DNA from 2 places in the Acinetobacter sp. C32I genome. Region 1 is predicted to be linked to the other one. Evidence: predicted binding sites of a transcription regulator. Region 1 holds the regulator's gene; the other holds the start of a gene.

Region 1 (8,360 bases):
AGTGCTATTTTTGCATCGATTATGCGTGCCAGTGGTGCGGTCAATATCCCAATGCTCATCAATATTTTCACAATTGTTCTGATCGAAGTGCCATGCGCGTATTGGTTTAGCTCATTGTGGGGCTTAACAGGCATTTGGATTGCCTATGCACTGTCCTTTGTCTGTCTATGTCTGTTCCAAGCCTTTTATTATCAATTCTTTTGGAAAAAGACCAAGATTAAGGTACTGATCTAAAATCATCTTCTTATGCAAATAAAAAAGCCATTCACAAGGAATGGCTTTTTTATGCTGATAACTTACATCATCTTGGTTGCAAGCGCTGCAATACGTTGATAACCCGTCGGGAATAAACGTTGGAACGAATCCACAATACGCGCATCGGTACCAATCAATAAACGGCGTTTATCTTTCAATACTGCATTTAAAATTTGACGAGCGGCTTCTTCTGGTGGGGTACGTAGGAACTTGTCAAATTGCTTGATTGATTTGTTCGGGTCCATGCCCAAGCTCTTCAAACTGTCATTCATTTTCGCTGCTTTGGCGATATTGGTACGAATCCCGCCCGGATGTACGCAGAGTGAGCTGACACCGCCCTTCTCAATATCTAGCTCTTGGCGCAGTGATTCAGTAAAACCGCGTACCGCAAATTTAGTTGCGTTATACGCCGATTGCGTTGGTTGCGAGGTTAAACCAAAAATACTGGAGATGTTGATGATATGCCCATCTTTGGTTTGTTTAATGAATGGCAGGAATTCTTTGGTGCCATAGACCACACCCCAGAAATTAATCCCAACGATCCATTCTAAATCTTCATAGCTTGCGCCTTCGACAGTTGAGCCAAGTGCTACGCCTGCGTTATTGAAGATCAAATTGACTGAGCCATGATCCTGTACCGTCTCTTGTGCCCACTGTTTCACCGCATCACGGTTTGAAACATCGAGTACTTTGGTGGTCACTGTTACAGGATACTGCTTCACCAATTCAACGGTTTGTGCCAGACCTTTGTCATTGATATCACTCAACGATAAATGACAGCCTTGTTTCGCCAATAAAACGGCCAATTGTTGTCCAATCCCAGAACCTGCACCGGTGATCGCTGCGACTTTATTTTTAAAATTTTTCATTGCCTATCCTTTGTACTGCGAATGATACGCACATATTCGCTCAGACCATGTGCTGTTTAACCTGTAACCAATATAATTTTGACAATACGTGTTGTCAATATAGTACACTCTAGCTTTAAGACAAATGGCAATAACCAACATCCTACATGTCATAATAGGCCTATTTACATTTCATGACTGATGATGTTTAAAAGAGACAAGGCATATTTTCAAAATTTGGTTATGCTAGTCAGCACAACATAGTTGAAATGCATATATTAGACACGCGGTTTAAAGACTTTTTAGGGAACGGTTTTTTCAATGGCAACTCAAGATCAAGCGACAAGCAAGAAAAAAAATACAGAAGCGAAAGAACGACAATTTAAAGGTCTGTCTTTAACCGAGCGCAAAGAAGCACGTCGTGAAAAATTGATTGAAGCAGGTATTGCAACCTACGGCACACAAGGCTTTTTCTCAGTCACGGTCAAAGATGTCTGTAATGAAGCCAAGCTGACTGAACGCTATTTTTATGAATCATTTAAGAAAAGTGAAGAACTATTTCAAACCGTATTCTTAAAAATGATTGAAAAAATGCAAACCTGCTTAACCCAAGCTGTCCTCATGGCAGCACCTGAACCCAAGAATATGGTGACTGCAGGTTTGTCAGCGTTATTGAGCGCGATTAAAGATGATCCTCGTATGGCACGGATTATTTATATTGATGCCATGCTGGTGCAGGATTTACATAATCAAGCCACCATTCAAGAAACGCTGACCCAATTCGATCGCATTATTCAGGGCTTCGTGATGATCACCATGCCCAATGCCCCACATAGCACTGAAGAAGTCTCGTTGATGGCAACTGGCCTAAATGGTTATGTCACCCATATTATTATTCGTTGGGTCTCGGAAGGCTTCAAACAGCCTCTGGAAGATGTTTTGTCCGCCTGCTGTGCTGTCTTTTTGTCTTTTATCGAAACCACCTCGCAAAAAAATTAAAATCGTTTTACAGTTTTGTGACACACAAAGCTGTTAAACTACAGTTAAGTTAAGCAAATGAATTCATTTGCTTTATTGCTAGGCAAATTGTCATCAATCCGTCACGACTCTGCCCCATGCTTGTCACAATTTATTGCTAAATTCGACTTTATTAATTCTTTTGCAATGATATTGTCATAATTAATCTTTGTAATAAGCCTGTCATAACAACAAAACGGTTAAACCGTTACAGATTTTAAGGGTATTGCGCTGTGAAAGATGACTATATTTTAATTGTCGATGATGAGCTACCGATCCGCGAAATGATCCATACCTCTTTGGATATGGCAGGCTTCCAATGTTTACAAGCTGAGGATGCCAAACAAGCGCATCAGATTATCGTTGATCAGCGTCCTGCGCTTATTTTGCTGGATTGGATGCTACCGGGTGGCGTGAGCGGTGTGGATTTATGCCGTCGCCTCAAACGCGATGAAAATTTGGCCGAGATTCCTGTGATCATGCTAACTGCACGTGGTGAAGAAGACCACAAAGTACAAGGTCTGGACGCAGGTGCCGATGATTACATGACCAAGCCATTTTCAACCCGTGAACTGGTCTCTCGTATCAAAGCGGTATTACGTCGTGCCAATGCATTGAGCGGTGAGAAAGTGATTGATGCCAATGGTTTATTACTTGATCCTGTCAGCCAGCGCGTGAGTTTCGGCAACAGTATTTTAGATATGGGCCCAACCGAATATCGTTTATTGGCCTTCTTCATGACCCATCCTGAGCGCGCCTATACCCGTGCTCAACTCCTAGATCAGGTCTGGGGTGGCAATGTCTATATTGAAGACCGTACCATTGATGTGCATATCCGTCGTTTACGCAAAGTGTTAGAGCCTTTTGGTGTCGACCGTTTTGTACAAACCGTTCGTGGCACAGGTTACCGTTTTTCGACACGAGCAGATTTAGCAGTAGGTTAAAAATCCTTTATGTATGAGCCTTACCCCGTCCCTGAACTGGCACGTGAACACCAACGTTTTCGCTACAGCAGTTTATGGACCTTTGCAAAACAAGATTTAAGACTGTTACTTTTTTTCTTATTGATTGCAAGCTTAGTCGGATTCGGGGTGGGTTACTTCTGGAGCTGTATTTTTATTGCCTTCGTGCTGTTTTTTTTCCTACAGCTACGCTCGCTTTATCTGGTCAATGAATGGATTTCCAATCGCCCTTATGATGTCCCACCCAATCTGAACGGGATTTGGGGCGCTTTGCTGTTCAATGTTTACCGTGCACAACGTCAAGAACGCATTGTTCAAGCGGAGATGGTCGGATTGATTGATCGGGCGCAATCCTCTCTGGTGGCATTGGCCGAAGCGGTGGTTTTAATTGATGATCAACATCAAATCGAATGGTGGAATCCTGCCGCTGAGAAACTGTTAGGGATTAGCCCTTTGGATCGTGGCCGCAACTTATTGTCGATTCTGCGCCAACCCAATTTTATTGAATATTTCAACCATAGCCATCAATCTCCTGATGGTATCCGTTTACAGGCGCAGATGGATGAAGAACGTTATGTACAGGTCAAACTCACCCGTTTTGGTGGAGAAAGCCGTCTGCTGGTCGCGTATGACACCACACGGGTGCATAATCTGGAACAAATGCGTAAAGACTTTGTCGATAATATTTCACATGAGTTACGCACACCATTGACCGTGCTCAGTGGCTATATCGAAACCTTTACCGATCAAGATGATATTACCCCGCGTTGGAAACGTGCTTTCACCCAGATGCAATCTCAGACCAAACGGATGAATGCCTTGGTCAATGACCTCTTATTATTATCAAATTTAGAAAATAATAAGAAAGTCGCAAAGAATCAGATTATTGATATGGCCAATCTGATGAACCAAATCTTTGATGATGCCCGTGCCTACAATCTCGATTATGGTCATACCCTCAATCTGGATATTGATAGCCATTGCGACCTGATTGGTTCTGATATCGAAATTGCCAGTGCATTCAGTAATTTAATTACCAATGCGATTAAATACACGCCTGCAGGTGGCATCATCACCATTGGCTGGCATGAAGATGGCGATCATGCGTACTTTACCGTACAGGATAATGGCATCGGGATTAACCCAAAACATTTGCCGCGTCTAACAGAACGTTTCTACCGTGTCGATAGCGCACGTAGCCGTCAAACAGGTGGAACAGGATTAGGGCTTGCGATTGTGAAACACGTGTTGATGCAACACGGTGCGCACTTGGAAATTACCTCTAAAGAAAATGAAGGTTCGACCTTTACTGCGGTGTTCCCGAAAGAACGCTTATACCGCATGATTTAAACCTGAAGGGAACTGCTAAGTTCCCTTAAATATGATGTGATCATTCCACTAAAATAATATAATAAATTGTTGTTTCATTTCATTATTTATATTTCTCGATGTATTCCTCATGCTCAATACCCCTTTTCTTCGTGCTTGTATTCTCTTACTTGGACTCAATACCCCTTTGGCAATTCATGCTGCTCCAACAGATCCGCTGATTGGGACGTGGAAAGTCGTGGATGAGCGTACGGGCTCGTATCTGTCTGATATCGTCATTCGCAAACATTCTGCGACCGAGCAATACAGTGCGGTGATTGTCAAAATGTATCCTTCTGCCAAGGAGGCTGCACCGACCTTATGTACAGCATGTACAGGTACTTTAAAAAACCAGCAGATTATCGGTATGGAAGTGCTAACTGGTCTAAAGATGTTGAGTCAAAATGAAGAATTTGGACAAGGTGTTTGGCTCAATCCTTATGATGGTCACAAATACAACCTGAATGGACGCCTCAGCAAAACAGGCAAAATGTTGAGTATCAATGCCAAAAATCCAAGCAATAATAGTTTCCGTAATATGACTTGGATTCGACTTTAATAATTTAAATTTCACATAAAAAAGAGTGCATAAAATGCACTCTTTTTTATAAATTTAAGCATAAGACTGCCAATTAAGAGCTGGTTTTGGCACTCATCGCTGCTGGCTCAAGCAAATGACTAGGCAACCCAAAAATATGATCAAAAAAGTAATTATAAACAAAGGTATAACATGGAATCAGCACCATTAAACTAAAATCGAGCAAGAAGGCTTTGACTAAACTGATCTGCATCCACCAGGCAATCAAGGGAATCAAAATCATCACCAACACAATTTGAAAGCCAATGGCATGTGCCACACGTCTGAGTACCGTACGTTTTTTTGATGTCTGCTTCTTTTCCCACATCTCAAACACAGCGTTATAAAAGAAATTCACCGTCACTGCAATTACCGCAATCAAGATCGATAAAGGCCCTGTATGGCTGATGGTGGTACCTGAAAGCACTGCCAGCACCATTGCACAGATAAAAAAGCTAAAAACTTCATAGAAAAACACATAAGTGACTCTTCTCTTGGTTCCTTGCATGACCACACCTTAAAATCAATAATGGGTGGATTTTACGCTTTAAATTTGATAAAAAAAGTCAATCGTCATCAGATTTACTGACAAGGAAATTGCCATGAAACTCAGTCGTGAGCAGCTTGAACTGATTCTGGAAATTATTGATCGTGGTAATTTTTCCGCAGCGGCGCGCGCCCTAAATCGAGTGCCGTCCGCAGTTAGTATGGCGATTGCCAATCTTGAAGCAGAGTTAAATTTAAAACTATTTGAACGTAGTAAAAATCATCTCGCCCCGACAGAAGTCGCACTTTCAATCGAACCACATGCCCGACTGATTGTGACCAAATTAGGTCAGCTCGACCTGCATCTGACTGAACTTTCAACGGGACTCGAGACTAGCCTCTGTATTGGTATCGCCGCAGATGTGAATCAAAAGTTTTTATTGGCAGGGATTGAACAGTTGATTCAACGCTATCCCTTGTTAAATATTGAAATCGTCAGTGCACCACAACAAGAGCTCAAAACACGGCTACACAATAACGAAATTGATCTCTATATCGCCTATAGCTCATCACAACTCGATAACAATGAACGCTTCCGTTTGCTGGGCATGGAACAATTTGTTGCTGCGGTTTCACCTCAAGATGCACAACAGCTCAAAGCGCATAATAAAAATGAACTCACCATGTTATCTGAACTCAGACAGATTATTGTAGCTAGCAGGCATTATCCATTACCTGACAGTCGAGTATTGGTCTCGGATTCTTATTGGTATAGCGACAATTTATCCATGGCCATTGATATGGTGGAACAAGGTCTCGGTTGGGGTAATTTCCCCCTTTCCGTAGTGCAAACACATTTTGCCAAACAAAGTCTAGTTCGCTTAGCCTTTCTCGATACCACCAATGGGCTGGATATGCCGATTCATGCCATTTGGCCAGCTTATAAACCACTGAGCAAATCCATGCAGCTTTTGATTGAGCTATGGGAAAAACAAATCCATCGCGCATAAAAAAAGCCCGACATCCAAGTCGGGCTTTTTCGTATTCTTTCACTAGATACAACTCCTGTCATATCTCACGTCCTGATGCGCAAACTTATCATTCTTGTTTTATGTTTTGGAACTTCCTGTTCCTGATGAGTTCATATTAGGCAATTCAGCCTTAGCTGAAAATGGGACATTGCCTCTAATTCGTGTAAGAAAAAGCGTACACTGCTGAACTGCTCAGCATTTAAAAAAGTAACTCGGCATAGCGCAATAAGTCTAGAGAACGTATCAATCTCCCAATAAATCAATAGTCTGCTCTTTCGTCATCACGCCCATATACTGATCGTAGCTGTGTGCCAGTAAACAAATCACTACGGCCGTAATCAAGGTCAAAATCTTATTTCTCATTGTCATGTTCAGCCACCTAAATCAAGGATCTATAAAAAAAGGTATAAGATTTCTTCCATCTAATCTAATATAGAAAAAACAAGCACTGATCTAATTTTGAGATATGTGGACATTCAAACAATTCAATTATCTAATCACGATTGTTGAAACTGGGGGTTTTATTGCTGCCTCGGAAAAGCTATTTATTGCTCAATCGGCCCTCAGCAGACAAATTAAAAATTTAGAAGAAGAAATCGGTTTTGAAATTTTTGATCGATCCGAGAAGAAAATTAGACTCACACCTGCAGGGGAAGCCCTGTATAAAAGTCTAAAAACCAATATTGATCATTTAAAAAGTTCGATTGTCAGCGCCCAAAGCATCAGCCGTGGTGAAGGTCGAATCATTAAAATCGCGCACTCCAGTAGTATTGTGCTGGATCAAAACAAGTTGGAAATCTTTGAGCAGCTCTGTGATACCCATAACATTGATATCGAAATGAATACCCTATCCTCTGAATTACAGCTCGAATATTTGTTGAATGGGACAATTGATCTGGGTTTTATTCGGCCCCCGATTTATCATAATTTAAATGATATCAATTCGATCAGTTTATACACGGCTCCCTTATATGTTGCTGCCCATATTGCAGACCCATTATTAAGTGAAAAAGAAAGTATCTCGATCCGTGAATTGGCGCCATTGAATTTTGTTTCTGTACCACATAAAGCCCGTGGTGGTTTAAGTTATTTGGCAGCCAATTTATGTTTGGTGAATGGTTTTAGTCCTAAAAGAACCAGAATCTATTCAAGAAAAAGGTCTCAACTGGAACTGGTTGCTAATGGTTTTGGCGTGTGTATTGTGCCCGAAGAATTTAAAGTAATTTTGCCTAGCAATGTCAGACTGATTCCAATCCAAGACGAGAACACCCTCAGTGAAGTGAAGCTCATCTGGAAAAAGGATGAAGACTCGATCATTGAACGTTGTGCAGCCTCGATTCATGCTTATTATAGTGCCAAGCAGGTGAGCTAAAAATTGACTGAGTTTTAGTTTAAATGAAAAAAGCCCGACATCCTGTCGGGCTTTTTCGTATTCCTTTCACTAGATATAACTCCTGTCATATCTCACGTCCTGATGCACAAACTTATCATTCTTGTTTTATGTTTTGGAACTTCCTGTTCCTGATGAGTTCATATTAGGCAATTCAGCCTTGGCTGAAAATGGGACATTGCCCCTAATCGATGTAAGCAAAAACGTACATGGATTTTTAGTTTATTAATTAAATGAAAATTTCACCTTCTAGATATAAGCGACACTCGCCTGCGATTTCAATTCGATCATTCTCAAGTAACTTGCAATGCAGCACACCCCCGCGTTTTGAAGCTTGATAAGCGACAATATTTTCTTTTTTAAGTAATGGCTGCCACAGTGGTATCAGTGACGTATGTAATGAACCTGTGACTGGATCTTCATCTA
Region 2 (8,360 bases), 2.1 Mb from region 1:
TTGGAAAAAGACTCGACATGTCCAAACCCGTACCGTACAAGGCTGTAGTTCCAGTAGATAAACCACCAATCAGTGCAATTAAACACAATGGAATAAAGTACCAAGCTGGCGCAATTTGAATCAGTCCAGCGATGTAATTATTTTGTTCAATAAACATGGGAGCACTACGAGCAACAATGCTGGCGGTGACTAGACCAAACAGAAAGGGAATTAAGGTTGCAAGCTGTGAAGCAAATACGGCTGCCATGATTTTATGGGAGGCTGTTTCTTTAGGAATATAGCGCGACCAGCCCCCTAAGAAAGTACCAAAGGAAATTGGGTTACTGAATGCAATTAAGGCTGCACCTGTGAAAGCTGCCCAAAATCCAGCTTGTCCGAGTTGAATTTGTCCTGCGTAAGTTGAATCAAATTGCTTGGAAAAAGCAAACAGACCTAAAAAGAATAATAGACTTGATGCAATCACTGCCACTCGGTTCACCAGTAGCATAAAGCGAAAGCCATAGATACAAATCGTAAGCACCAATAAGGCAAAGCCACTATAGACCAATCCATATAGCCAGTTACTTTGATAAGAACTGTCAAATAGACGTTGGGTTGCACCAATCAGTGCATCGCCAGAACTCCACACGGAGAGCGAAAAAAATGCGATAGCGGTAAGTAAGGATAAAAATGAGCCGACAACTCTGCCATGCACGCCAAAATGGGCGCCAGAAGCCACGGCGTTGTTGGTTCCCGTACGTGCACCAAAAATTCCCATTGGCGCTAAGATACAGGCCCCCAAGATAACCCCACACAAGATTGCCCAGAATCCAGCTTGAAAAGAAAGGCCAAATACAATTGGGAAGCTGCCTAAGACACAGGTCGAAAAGGTATTAGCGCCACCAAAACTTAAACGAAATAGATCAAAAGGGCTTGCTGTACGGGCATGTGCAGGTATTTCTTCGATACCATAACTTTCGATTGTTGTAATCTGTTTAGAACGATCTCTATGCATAATGCGCTACTCTTAATATCCATTTATTAGGTTCAGGTTTGCTTGTTGGTTCATCCATTAAGCGGCTTGTTTGGGGCTGACATGCTTTTGTTCAGCCTGTTCCTGAGAAAGTTGCTTTTTTCTTAGTCGGGTAATGCCACAAATGCCAATAAGGGACAGCAGCGAGAGAAAACTAAATAAGAACGCCAAAGGTAGCCATTGGCCTGCATAATGTTGAGCCAACAAAGTGCCAATGATGGGTGTGGTTCCACTGGTGATTGCCGCAATCATTTGATAGGAAATGGAAATCCCTGAATAACGGACATGTGCAGGAAAAGCTTCCGCCATAAAGCCAGCGACAACTGCATATAAAGAAGACAGCGCAATGACCGCAAGCGTAATCCCCAACACGATGTAATAAATATTTTGGGTACTCACCAGCATAAACATTGGATATGGAATGGCGATACAGAGGATTGCAGCCCAGAACAGAAAACGATGTGTCCCCACTTTACTGGCATACCAAGCTGCAATTGGCATGGCTAAAAATTCAAATAGAGTGACCCAAAACAAAGCATCTAAAATCGTGGGGCGGCTGATCCCCATATATTGAGTGACATAGCTAATCATAAAGGTATTGGTGAAAAAGAAACCCGCTGTCCCAATGGTAATCGCCAGGCCAGCAAAAACCACTTGTGGCCAATAGTTTTTAAGCAACTCTTTTACAGGGTATTTGGCTATTTCTTGTTTGGCTTGCATCTGTTTAAATTCAGGGGATTCCTCTACGCCTAGACGGATAGCAAGGCCAATGAGCATAAATACAAAGCTGAGTAAAAAGGGCACACGCCAGCCCCAGTTGAGTAAGGCTTGTTCATCCAAAGAGGTAATGCCTTTAAAGACCAAAAGGCACAAAATCAGACCTGCTGGGCTGCCCATTTGGGCAAAAGAGGCGAAAAAAGTTTTTTTATGGGCAGGAGCATGTTCGCTGGCCATGAGTACTGCGCCACCCCATTCACCACCGACTGACAAGCCTTGCAAAAAGCGTAGTACGATGAGAAGAACAGGGGCCCAAATCCCAATATGCGCATAGCTGGGAATCAAGCCAATGCCAGTGGTGGCCAGTCCCATCAGCAGCATGGTAAATAACAACATTTTTTTGCGACCTAATTTATCGCCTAAATGCCCGAAAATAACGGCAGCGATTGGTCTGGCAATAAAACCGACAGCAAAGGTTGCAAATGCCGCTAATGTCCCTGTTACAGGATTGGTTTCAGGGAAAAATACCAAGCCGAGAACAAGAGCTGCAGCTGTGGCGTAAACATAGAAGTCATAAAATTCGATTGTTGTTCCAACGAAGGCCGCGGCAGCAGCCCGTTTTGATTGATCTTTTTTCATTCCATCTCGACCTATTTTTATCCATGTATTTTTCTTGTTTTATCGTGGGACGTTATTTACGTATTTTTACCCCTGGGAGGACGCATAACATTTCATACAGCAGATTCGCACCAAGCAATGAGGTATTGCCTGTGGTGTCATAAGGCGGTGAGACTTCAACCAAATCACAGCCGATCAGATCTAGACCCTGACAGCCGCGGATAATTTCCATGGCTTGAATCGTGGTCAAACCACCAATTTCAGGGGTTCCTGTACCTGGCGCCCAAGCAGGATCAATACCATCAATATCAAAGGATAAATACACAGGCCCGCCAGCAACTTGTGCTCTTACTTCCTGCATTAAGGGAGCGAGTGATTTATGCCAGCATTCTTCAGCTTGAACCACGCGAAAGCCTTGTCGCCGACTCCAATTGAAGTCATCTGCACTATAGCCTTGAGCCCGTAAACCAATTTGTACAACGCGCTGACAATCAAGTAGTCCTTCTTCAGCAGCACGTCGAAAGGTGGTGCCATGTGCAACTTTTTCACCAAACATCTCATCATTGACGTCTGCATGCGCATCGATATGAACCAAACCAACAGGCCCATGTTTTTTATGGATCGCACGCAGGATTGGAAGGGTCAGCGTGTGATCACCACCAATCGTGAGCGGAATAATCGGATGAGCCAGTACGCGATCATAATGTTCTTCGATAATGCGCACTGCTTCTGTCAAATTAAAGGTGTTGATCGGGACATCACCAATATCAGCCACATTGAGTGAATCAAAGGGTGCTGCGCCTGTTGCCATGTTATATGGGCGAATCATGACCGATTCGGCACGAATTTGCCGCGGGCCAAAACGCGTGCCTGAGCGTAATGATGTACCAATATCTAGAGGAATCCCAATAAAAGCCGCATCCAGTTCGGCCAAACCTGCATCATTATCGACAACTGGTAGTCGTAACATGGAGGCAATGCCACCAAAACGCGGCATTTCATTACCACCGAGCGGTTGATTTAAGCGTTTGTTCATTTGCTTCTCCTTTTTCTTATTTATTGATCAGCTCGGAACAGGGTTAAATCCTATTTTTTAAAAACTTAGTTTTGATTTTTCTAAACTAAGTTTTACAAGAATGTTTTAAGATGAAGTGAGGCAGAGGGAAAATTGAGATAAAAGCCATGACGCATATGGATATCAAGTTAGTTCGAATTTTTGTCAGTATTGTAAAGAATCAAGGGTTTGCCAATGCCCAGCAAGAGCTCAACCTATCAACCTCGGCCATCAGTACCTATATGAATCAATTGGAGCATATGGTCGGTTTCAAATTATGTGAACGTGGACGTGGTGGTTTTGCATTAACTCAAAAAGGTGAAATGTTTTTTCAGGAAGCCAAGCGCATACTCAATGAGTTAGAAAATTTTTCCAGACATACTGCTCAGATCAAAGGCGAACTGACGGGTACCATTAAAATAGGGATGCTGGATTCGATGGTGACAGATCGAAATATCCCTTTAGATCAAATCATCCAACAGTTTTCAGAACAGAATCCAAATGTTTATATTAAATTGCAGGTGCAACCTCCCTATGAGTTGCAGATGGGGATTTTGGAAAATCGTTTTGATGTTGCGATTGGATCTTTTTTTCTAAAGATGAATGGCGTGATGTATCAAGCCTTGCACAAAGAACAGCAGTGGTTGTTTTGCAGTGACACACATCGTTTATATAAGCAGCAAGGTCTAACGGCAGAAATTATTCGGCGTGAAAAAATGGTCAGTCGTGGTTATTGGAGTCATACCGAATTGGCCAAACAAGGATTTAAGCATTCTTTTGCTACAGTTGATTCGATGGAAGCACAATTAGTGCTTATTTTATCAGGACAATATATTGGTTATTTACCAGAGCATTTTGCCCAATATTGGGTGGAACAGCAACGCTTAAAAGTGTTACTTCCAGCAACATTTGGCTATACAGCACCATTTTCGCTTATTTTTAGACGAGGCAGAACCAAAGAGCCTGTTATTCAGAGTTTCCGTAAAATTATCAAAGACTTTTTTTGATGGGAGCTTCCGAGTTAAGAAATATCGAAGTATTGTGAGTGCAATACAAAAAGAAAAAGGGCTGATCAAGATCGCCCTTTTTCTTATAAGATAGGAAGTAGCTTCAAATTAGAAGTTATATTCCATACCAAAACCGATGGTTGTTTTCTTATCATCTTTCACTAACCAATCACGTTTTTGTTGACCTACAACACCGTAGAAACGTGTTTGTTTGTTGATTTGATAATCAGCACCTACACCGTAAAGATCTTGTTTACGATCTTCACGACCATTCACTTCAGTTGTAGAAGAGATATATTCTGCTTTTAACTTCACAGGAGTAGAAGGGATTACGTATGCAGCTGTTACGCCATAAGCATCTTCTTGCAAGCCTTTATAAGATGTTACAACAGCTGGAGTACCGCTTGTTACCGCAACAGTGTCATCTGTTGGTTGAGCTGTTTGCCATAATGCACCAAACACTAGACCATCAACACCTGCAGGCGTTAAATCCAAAGAACCTGTTACACGGATGGCATCTGAATAAACGCTATTATCACCGCTTAAGTCACTATAAGCATTATATTTAGAAGCGACGCCAAAGTTACCTGCAACAGCTGCTGCTAAGCCCCAATCTTTATTTTCATAAGTAAGAGAGGTAGAAACACCATCACCAAAACCATCACGGCTGCCTTTTTGGCCTTTTGCATTATTTTTAACAGCTGATGATTCTTCACCTTGTTGGAACATGATGTTGAATGCTAGACCGCCAAGTAATTTTTTATCTGTTTCAAAGCCAATCACGTTCTTTAAACGATCTTCACCCACTAAAACTTTAGTCATATCCAGTTCATTGTGGTCGTTGAAAATATCTTGGTTGTTACCCGCAGCATTTTTAAAGTAAGAATCGAACTGACCTACTTTTAAAGTACCGATACCATCAGATTTAATACCGACATAACGGTTACGGTTACTGAATACATCACCGTCACCATCTGCACTAATTTGCCATTCGATCAAGTAAACTGCAGAAAGGTTATCAGTCAGTTTTTCTTCACCTTTCACACCAATACGAGAAGCGTTAGAGTTTACTTTTGTTACGCTTTCATCTTTAAAGCCATTTTTATCGATTTGATCTAAAGTCACATTGAGCTTACCATACAATGTTGGTGCTGCTTGTGCTGCATTCATGGCTAAAGTTGCTACAGTAGCAGCAAGAAGCAATTTTTTCATTGAGATTTCTCCAAAACACTTTTTTGTAAATGGCTGATGCCTTAGTTACTGTTATAAGCTTGCTTATGTACATAAAGTTACATAGCTCACTGACTTGTATGCAGTATCGGTAAACTTTGTGACAGAGAAGTGAAAGAAAAATGACAGTTTGATGACGATTCATATTTAGTAATAATTATATTTCTTCTTGTTTTTTATATAATTAGAAAACAAAAAAACGGAGTAATCACTCCGTTTTTATAAAAATCAGTGCTTAAAGTGCAGCTTTGATTTTTTCAGCGAGCGCTGTAATTTTGTCTTGATCACCCATTTTTGCGGCATGACGACCAAGTTCATGTACTGAACTTGGAATTAGATGGAAATGCACATGAGGGACGGTTTGTCCCGCTGCTACACCTGAAAGCTGCATAAGGACGATACCTTTGGCATCTAAAGCAGTTTCCATTGCCTTGGCAATTTTCTGCACGATTTGAATGGTATATGCAGCTGCATCGGCAGGGAGGTCCAATAAGGTAACAGCTGGACTCTTTGGAATCACTAAAGCATGACCATCTGCTTGGGGCATGATATCCATAAAAGCGAGAACCTGATCGTCTTCATAGATTTTGATTGCAGGTAATTCACCACGTAGGATTCGTGCAAAAATATTTTGGTCATCGTATGCCATGATTCATCCTTTAGATAGGCTTATTTTTCAATAATTGAATTCACTCTCTGATTCGAGAGTGAATTGACGCGTTTAAAACACGATATTTGGTTGCTTATTTGCAGTTAAGCTCTTTTTGACGAGCTTTGATTTCATCAAGACGTTGTTGTTCTTTATCAGAAAACTTTGGCTTAGTCGTATGGCAATTTTCGTTACCAAACTTCGCTTTAGCATCAGCGTCTTTAAAACAGAATCCTTTAGATGCATAGATCAGGTTCGAGTCATCCTGTAACTTTTTACATTCTTGTTCTGGTGTTGCAGCTTGTACACTAAAACCTGTTAGGGTAATTAAGCCAGCAAAAACCGCAACCATTAACTTATTCATGAGGTGTTCCTCTAATCAAAAAAGTATAAATCAATGCTGTATGAAGTTAGATCCATATGGCGCTTGATCGCTACGCATATACCAATATAAGGTTTATTAATGAAATTTCAATGAAACTGTATGGTACGAGTGTAAGTTTACTCCATAATTTATCCTTATAATATGGAAAAGCCTTATATATCAAGAACTTTGTTGTAATTTTATATAAAACAACTGATTAAGATGATTTTTATTGTGCATTAAATTGCTTGTTTTATGGTATTTCGCTCTTTTTAAAGGTTTATTTATATATTGATTACTGCCATATACGTTTTAACAAAATAAAATGTAAATGATATTTGAGATTGTATTAGTTCAATTGCAGAATAAACAATGAAGATTGTAAATGGATTTGAAATCATAAAAATTGGATCGTGAATGCTTTATTCAAAATATTTAGAATGAATAAGAGTCAACGCGGATTAAAAAATAAAGGCTCACTAAACTAAATAGTGAGCCTTTGGGGTGGCGTCCTTCGTTCTTTCGATTGACTACGGGCTTATCTTAATCAATTTAAATAATTGTTAATTACCGCTTGTGTCAATGGGAGTAAAATTACTGACCCAACGGCAGGAACCCTGTGAAGTATCAACACAACCATCGGGAAGTCCTTGCTCCTGCACCGCTATTATAGTGAATACTGGACTTGCATTGGAAGTAATCCTAATCTTTTGATTGCGATGTGTCTGAGATTTAAATATAATTAATTGATATTTATTTGGTTTTATAAATTAAATTTCTAATTTATTACCTAAGCGCCATTGAAATTTAAGCTTTTTAACAAGAATATGAAAAATGCTGAAATATATTAAAAGCAACCTTCCCATCCTTATCTTGATCATTATTGTTATAGGGGGACTCGGCTATCCCCTTTACTCAGGTAAATGGATTATGGCTCCCCGACTAAGCGAAATTGACAGTAAATGTTATGGGGTAGATGTACCAAGCAGCATTGAGCATAACAAAGTACTACTTTTTTGTTCATGTGTTCATACGGTCGGTATTGAAAATAAAGAAGAGAAATATAAGTATTGTACCAATAGAATGGATAAAATTACTTACCGACAAGATTCTTGATGATTTGGTCTTTAGTGTTTAAATTTGAAAGAATTGTGTAGAAATTATAAAATATATCCTTGTCTTTCTTTATTTTATATTGAGTATACTTAATGAAAAAAATATTAATATTTCTAATAAATTCAGTTGTGACTGTTTCTGTGTATAGTGCTGATGATTTGTTTAATAAGCCTCCATCACTTTTAATCTTAAAAAAATGACACACCCGAATATGAAATCAAAAGTCGTGAACATGTTGATTTCTTTGAGTCAGCAAAGCAACAAGAACAAGATCGTCTAAATCAGCATGATGTAAATGCGGCGAAGATGTATGAAACTCGGTCAAATACATCTAATATGAGCCCATTTGAACGATCTCAATATCTTCTAAAAAACAATGATACTCGTGCTTTAAATGCGTATGAATATGAGCAACAATTAAATTCATTGCAGAAGGCTCGAAATAGAGGCGTCATTTCAGACCGAGATTATAATTACCCAGCAAAATCATATGCCTTTAGAGCAAAAGAATAATCAGCTTAAATTATCAGTTCCAGTTGGAGAATAAATTCAGTTCGTTTAAATGCTCATCGAAAGGTGGGATTTTTCAGTTT

The links. Region 1 encodes PhoB, which activates phosphate uptake and scavenging genes when phosphate is short. Its sites were predicted from a motif close to TGTCATNAANCTGTCATAA; they were not measured.
Region 2: a site for PhoB is predicted at 5,759-5,777, ahead of NDN13_RS04120 (porin). Genes of this name have one in related genera too.

The regions. Positions count from the first base shown of each region.
Region 1 is NZ_CP098480.1:2,913,601-2,921,960, forward strand. Features, by position in the region: gene NDN13_RS13900 (MATE family efflux transporter) at 1-234, shown strand, start outside; gene NDN13_RS13905 (SDR family NAD(P)-dependent oxidoreductase) at 297-1,124, opposite strand; gene NDN13_RS13910 (TetR/AcrR family transcriptional regulator) at 1,425-2,102, shown strand; gene phoB (phosphate regulon transcriptional regulator PhoB) at 2,354-3,064, shown strand; gene phoR (phosphate regulon sensor histidine kinase PhoR) at 3,074-4,432, shown strand; gene NDN13_RS13925 (DUF2147 domain-containing protein) at 4,542-5,009, shown strand; gene NDN13_RS13930 (PACE efflux transporter) at 5,083-5,535, opposite strand; gene NDN13_RS13935 (LysR family transcriptional regulator) at 5,630-6,523, shown strand; gene NDN13_RS19805 (hypothetical protein) at 6,788-6,913, opposite strand; gene NDN13_RS13940 (LysR family transcriptional regulator) at 7,011-7,916, shown strand; gene NDN13_RS13945 (PhzF family phenazine biosynthesis protein) at 8,164-8,360, opposite strand, start outside.
Region 2 is NZ_CP098480.1:861,108-869,467, forward strand. Features, by position in the region: gene NDN13_RS04100 (purine-cytosine permease family protein) at 1-994, opposite strand, end outside; gene NDN13_RS04105 (MFS transporter) at 1,052-2,368, opposite strand; gene speB (agmatinase) at 2,421-3,383, opposite strand; gene NDN13_RS04115 (LysR family transcriptional regulator) at 3,530-4,408, shown strand; gene NDN13_RS04120 (porin) at 4,517-5,620, opposite strand; gene NDN13_RS04125 (HIT family protein) at 5,874-6,287, opposite strand; gene NDN13_RS04130 (YARHG domain-containing protein) at 6,382-6,651, opposite strand; gene NDN13_RS04135 (hypothetical protein) at 7,486-7,767, shown strand; partial or broken gene NDN13_RS04140 (hypothetical protein) at 7,860-8,314, shown strand.